Linked DNA regions of Flocculibacter collagenilyticus. The protein of the gene in region 1 interacts with the protein of each later gene in a pairwise test. Links are inferred from orthologs where the notes say so. Each region holds a gene or a part of one and is shown in the gene's direction. Other genes may lie near its edges. The genes, in order: HUU81_RS14735 and HUU81_RS14165.

The links.
Region 2: the proteins of HUU81_RS14735 (region 1) and HUU81_RS14165 interact in binary tests that used the Escherichia coli proteins (3 or more experiments, as listed by UniProt). The link is inferred for Flocculibacter collagenilyticus from one-to-one orthologs.

What each region holds. Positions count from the first base shown.
Region 1 is NZ_CP059888.1:3,317,455-3,320,778, forward strand. What follows is about bases 247-3,236. They hold HUU81_RS14735 (trypsin-like peptidase domain-containing protein), read left to right. Parts: upstream 247-1,192; coding sequence 1,193-2,281; downstream 2,282-3,236. Other genes in these bases: HUU81_RS14730 (DegQ family serine endoprotease), read left to right, coding at 247-1,066; HUU81_RS14740 (DUF945 family protein), read right to left, coding at 2,371-3,236. In the rest of the region: more of HUU81_RS14730, read left to right, coding at 1-246; more of HUU81_RS14740, read right to left, coding at 3,237-3,324. UniProt on the Escherichia coli protein: A site-1 protease (S1P) that cleaves the peptide bond between 'Val-148' and 'Ser-149' in RseA. Part of a regulated intramembrane proteolysis (RIP) cascade.
Region 2 is NZ_CP059888.1:3,188,249-3,191,353, reverse strand. What follows is about bases 177-2,947. They hold HUU81_RS14165 (sigma-E factor negative regulatory protein), read left to right. Parts: upstream 177-1,093; coding sequence 1,094-1,801; downstream 1,802-2,947. Other genes in these bases: HUU81_RS14155 (SoxR reducing system RseC family protein), read left to right, coding at 2,894-2,947; HUU81_RS14160 (MucB/RseB C-terminal domain-containing protein), read left to right, coding at 1,801-2,868; rpoE (RNA polymerase sigma factor RpoE), read left to right, coding at 401-979. Also shown: nadB (L-aspartate oxidase), read right to left, coding at 1-86; more of HUU81_RS14155, read left to right, coding at 2,948-3,105. UniProt on the Escherichia coli protein: An anti-sigma factor for extracytoplasmic function (ECF) sigma factor sigma-E (RpoE). ECF sigma factors are held in an inactive form by an anti-sigma factor until released by regulated intramembrane proteolysis (RIP).

The sequences.
Region 1 (3,324 bases):
AGGCTACGTCGTCACAAACTACCATGTTATTGATGGCGCAGACGATATCGTTGTCACATTAAAAGATGGCCGACAGTTAGACGCTAAAAAAATTGGCGGCGACAAAGCCAGTGATATTGCCTTATTAAAAATAAAACCAGAAAAGCTGACCGAAATAAAACTAGCAAACTCAGACAAAATTCGTGTTGGTGACTTTGCCATTGCGATTGGCAATCCGTTTGGATTAACCCAAACTGTGACTTCCGGCATTATTAGCGCACTTGGCCGCAGTGGCTTAAATATAGAAGGCTATGAAGATTTTATTCAAACCGACGCTGCTATTAATAGCGGGAACTCGGGTGGCGCACTCGTTAATTTAAATGGCGAACTGATTGGTATTAACACTGCCATTTATGGCCCTAATGGCGGCAACGTAGGTATAGGCTTTGCTATTCCGTCAAATATGATGAGCAACCTTGTTGAACAAATAATTGAATACGGTGAAGTAAAACGCGGCGTGCTAGGCATTAAAGGTGGCCCTGTAACATCCGAGCTTGCAGATGCGATGAATTTGTCTGTTGCACAAGGTGCATTTATTAGTGAAGTAACACCTGACTCTGGCGCATCAGAAGCAGGATTAAAAGCAGGTGACGTGATTACTTCTGTAAACGGAATTAAAATTAAAAACTTCAGCGAATTAAGAAGTAAAATAGCCACACAAGGTGCTGGTAAAAAAGTGAAGCTAGGCATCATTCGTGATGGCGACGATGAACTGACCGTAACCGTAACCTTAAAAGAAACCGACGGCGCAACCCTTGCGGCAAAAGCGTTACACCAAGCCCTTGAAGGGGCAACACTAATTAACGGTGAAACAGTTAATAACATTGAAGGAGTAAAAGTTACCTCAATAGATGCAAACTCACCTGCTGCACAAATTGGCTTAGAGGAAGGCGATGTTATTTTAGGCATTAACCGTCGAAGAATTGAGAACCTTGCTGAGCTTAGAAAAGCACTAAACAATGCATCTGGCGTAATAGCCTTAAATATCCAACGTGGTAACTCTCGTAGCTACATACTTATTCGTTAACATTATATTTTCATACATTTAGTGTGTATTTATTCAAAAGCGGCGTAAAGCCGCTTTTTTGTTTGTTTTCAGTTTATTATTCAAGTGTTATGCTTAACACTTTATTATTCATAGAATTTAACAATTGTGCGAAAAACTCTTTTATTTTTATTGCAATCGATAAGCTACGGGTTGGCTATCGCCTTTTTGGTGATTATCTTTTTTCCCTCGTTGCGCGGTGATCTGAACTTAAACAGTGTCATTTTCAAATCGTCTACTCAACATCCGCCCGCGGTATCGTATTCTGCTGCGGTACGCAGTGCCTCACCTGCGGTGGTGTATATTTATTCCGAGTCATTTACCAAAGATCCAAGATATTTAAGTCAACAATCGCGCTCTGTTGAGTTAGGCTCAGGCGTATTAATGAATAGCGACGGTTATATTCTTACCGCTTATCATGTGATTGACAACGCAGACCAAATTGCAGTGGCGCTACAAGATGGTAGACGCTTAGAAGCAGAATTAGTGGGTAGTGACAAGTTAACCGATCTGGCGCTGTTAAAAATTGACACCGACAACCTGCCTGTTATCCCACAAGATCCTAAAATTAACCCTCAAGTTGGTGACGTGGTACTAGCGATCGGCACCCCATTAAACTTAGGACAAACGATTACCCAAGGGATTATTAGCGCAACAGGCAAAAAAGGGATTACAGGTTCAAGCCACGCCGACTTTTTACAAATGGATGCCGCAATTAACCCCGGTAGCTCAGGTGGGGCGTTAGTTAATTCTAATGGGTTACTTGTTGGCATTAACGCAGCCAATACCAATAATTTTCAAGCACGCTTTAATATCGACGTTCAAGGCATTTTCTTTGCTGTGCCTTATCATGTGGCGATAAAAGTGATGAATAAAATTATTGAACATGGCAGAGTGATCAGAGGTTACTTAGGTATTACAGGCGTTTCAATAAACAGTGCTGGCGCAGAAGTAAGTAGCACAGCAGAACTTGTTGCAGGTATTTTAGTGGGTAGCCTTGACCCATTAGGCCCAGCTTGGAATGCAGGGTTAAAACGCGGTGATGTGTTACTTGCTATCGAGGAGACAAGACTGACTAATATTCAAGAGGCGCTTGATATTGTTGCTGACACGCTGCCCGGTACCACACTAAATTTTACAATCGCACGAGACGGCAAAAAATTTAAAGTACCTGTGTTAATCACTGAACTTGAATAATAGAGACAAATAAAAACGGCAGGAGTGTTGAAAACAAACCTGCCGTAAATAACTAATATTGCAAATTACACACTAATACGCGTGTAAGATTAAAACACCTGTCTTAGTAACTTATCATTTGCCGTTAACGCACCGTCCGCAAATTTTACTGTGGTAGTAAAGTTACCTTCTTTATTTTGAATAACCATTTGCTGTTGTTGAAATTGGTCAATCATCGGCTTTATATTTGCGAACACTGTGACTAAGTTTTGTGACGCTAGTGCGTCTAAACTAAATGTAACGCGCTCAAGCAACCCGTATGGTGTTTGCGTATCTGCAAAAGTAAAAGGCGCAACATCGATTTGTGCATTAGAATCTAACTTCACTTCGTTAAATACACCTGATAATTGATTCAGTTTTACCGTTAGCCCGTCTTCACCTAACAATTGAACGACATGCTCCATTTGTTTCAGAGGTTCGTCGTGATACATTGGTTGAGCAAAAATATCTTTATTTAAGTTATTTAGTTCAATTGCTAACTTCGCATCTTTTAATTCAGTTTTAAGAGGATTAGTTTCAGCATCTATATTCAGCGCTTCCAATGCCATAACCGCTGAAACGTTGAGCTTTTGCTCGTCATCCGAAAGCGTAGTATTGGTATTAATTGTATAATTATCTAATGCCACCACTTCTTCAGGAGTATTAATGCGCAATTTATGAAACGTCATGTCACTAGTGCCTAATAAGTACTGATCACCTAGGCGCTTCGCGTCACTGTCAAAACTAATTAGTCCAATATCGAAATTGCGATTTTCCGCTGTAAATTTCATCCCGTTGATTTTGCCAACACTTGCTAATGCTTCACCACCAGCTTCACCTTCAAACTTGATGTCAATGCCACGTACGTTCAATGCAAAGGCTTCCCCGGCATTGGTATTGGCATTAATATCAAATGGCTGCATAACAAAGTGACCCGCTATCGTGTCGGCCCAATAATTCATTGACCAACCCATATCATAATCAATTTCAGCCACGTCGTGTTCTGCAAGCTTTGCAGTTGCTTC
Region 2 (3,105 bases), 130 kb from region 1 along the record:
TCGGCAATCTGTAATGCAAGGGTTAAGCCTGCTGCACCGCTGCCTATTATTAATACATCACAAAAGTGTTCAATATGCTCATTCATCGATATAATCATTCGCAATTCAGGAAGATAAGTCTAAATAATAGCATTTTTTACTTTCTGATTTAGACTGTTAAAACACACTATTTTAATTAATTTGTATTTATTTTGTAATTTGTAAGAACTTTTTACAAATTTGCTAGTCTGAGATTGTACGCTTGCCCAATCCAGATTGAGCAAAAGAGAACACGGTTACTATCAGGTTTTTATTTTTCAGTATGTAGTAACGCATTTTTGTTAGGGTACTTTTCTTTTTTAATCTGGAAACAGAGTCACTATTCGAGAAGTATAACGGATATTTGGGAGTTCAGGCTCGAATGAGCGAGCAAGAAATTGATTTTGAAATTATAAAACGCGTCCAGCAGGGTGATAAAAACGCGTTTAATTTATTGGTTAGAAAATACCAACATAAAGTGGCGAGTTTAGTGTCACGTTATGTTTCTAGCCATGGAGATGTTGCAGATGTAGTGCAAGAAGCGTTTATTAAGGCATATAGAGCCTTACCCAACTTTCGTGGAGAAAGCGCTTTTTACACGTGGTTATATCGCATAGCGGTTAACAGCGCAAAAAATTATCTTGTTGCTCAAGGGCGGAAGCCGCCTTCAAGTGATATAGATGCAGACGAGGCTGAAGTTTATGATGGTGCAAGCGCGTTACGCGAAAACGCTTCACCAGAAAGTTTGGTTTTGACGGATGAAATTAAACGAGTGGTATTTTCCACCATTGAGTCTTTGCCTGATGATTTGCGCTCTGCGATTACGTTAAGGGAGATAGATGGATTAAGTTACGATGAAATTGCTGAAGTAGTAGGTTGCCCCGTAGGCACGGTTCGCTCTCGTATTTTTAGAGCGCGTGAAGCAATTGATAACAACATTAAGCCTCTAATAAGTAATTAGGTATTTAGTAAATAAAAGCAAACATAATGCAGATTAACTAAAAGCTTAATTAAGTAATTAGCAACAGTTTTACAAACATATATCAAGTATATGTAAATACGGTAGGAATTGAGTATGGTTATGAAACAACATGAATTAACTTCTGTTGTGATGGATAATGAAGCGACTGAACAGGAAATTAGCACTTTTCTTGATAGTCATTCTCCAGATAATTCGCATGCAGCTAATGAATTCAGTGAAGAAAAGCGCGCCACATGGGCTCGTTATCATTTAGCAAGTGATGTGTTACGCAAGGAAGTGGCTAGCAACATTGATCTGGGGCTGGCAGAACGCATTGAAGCTGCTTTAGAGTTTGAAGCTCCTCATCAGCCTGTAGCTACAGAAGTTGAAACGTCGCCTTCAAGAGTTACTCAGTGGGTTAACAAGATTAAGCAAAAAGCAGGTGGAGCAAGCCTAAGTGGTTTACTAAGCATTCCTGCTTTTCGTTATAGTTCACAGCTAGCGATTGCTGCAACAGTAGCAATGGTTTCTGTTATTGGTGTTCAACAATATTCTGATAATGGCGTTGATGATACAAGCCCGTTACCGGTGTTTGTGACAAAGCCGTTAGATGGTTTTGCTTCTCCTGTTAGTTTATCGACTACGTCGAACCAACAGCGCAACACAATATCGGCTGATCAACAGCGTATCAATGCATTAATATTAGATCACCAACGTCAAATTCGATTAAAGCCAGTGTCAACTTCGGTTGAAGACGCATCGAGCAATCAAAGCCAAGACGATGACAGTCTTCGTAACGGGGATAACCAAGTAAATAACTAATGAGAAGTTTAGTAGTATTGTTCATCTTGTTGCTATCTTGTCCAAGCATCGGGCAGGATAGCATTGACGCCACTCACCAGCCTCCTTCTTCCTCTAGTGTGATCACTATTAACGATGCCAGCCAATCTGCATCGGAGCCTGTTACCGCGGAACAACTTTTGCAAAAATTGAATTATGCTTTGCACAATTTAAATTTTGATGCCTCATTTATTGTTATTTTTAACAAAAAAGGTGAGCCTTATCGTTGGTTGCATGGTATTCATCAAGGGGTAGAGCTAGAGCACTTAAGTTTATTAAATGGTGCGGGGCAAGATATTGTTAGGCGTGATAAGGTGGTTACTTACTTTGATCCTCAACAGCCTCCTTACTCAATCAATTCTGGTGTTATTCGCGGTCCTATTCCAGAAATTTTATTTACGGATATTAGCAATTTAAAACAACACTATAGTTTTGTTTTAGCAGGCAAAAAACGTATTGCTGGAAGAGAAGCGCAATTAATCCGAATTATTGCTAACGATAAACATCTATATAACTTTAAATTGTGGTTAGACGTACGTTCAGGCATGTTACTCAAAGCCGCTTATGTGAATGATAGTGGTGAAGAATTAGAGCAAATTCAGCTTACCCATATTACAGTAACTGAGCAACCACACCCTGAACTTATCAAGTTAAGTGCCGCAACTTTGCCTGAGGTGATCACTCCACCTGTTTCAGCTACAAGCCAACAGGCGTCAACATCGCTAGATGTTGATGTGGTGAAAAATAGCGAGATTAAGATTAACAATTGGCGTTTTGGTTGGCTACCTTCAGGGTTTAAAGTGATTAAGTCAGATAAGCACCAGCTTTCACTCACCCGGGAAGCATCAGATTATTATATGTTTAGCGATGGACTGATAGATTTTTCAGTGTTTATACAGCGCCCCTTGTCAGGATCGTCAAATTCAGTATTAACTAAAGGTGCAATCACGCTATATAATCATCGAAACCAAGTATATGATGTGTCTGTAGTTGGTCGTATTCCTGCCAAAACTGCTCAGTTGATTGCCCAGTCAGTTTCACACAAATAAACGATACTCATTTAACTGGAAAATTATGATTGAAGAGCAAGGTGTTATTGTTGCTGTAGAGCCTTTAGCCGATAAAGGTTCTGACGCGAACTATATTTTTTGGGTTGAAACCCAAATTAAAACGACTTGCAGCGCCTGCCATGTAGAAGAAAATTGTGGTACTAGCACGGTGGCTAAAGCGTTTAGTAAGCGAAAAAATGTGGTAAGTGTAGCTTCTGTCAAACAGGCTAACGTTGG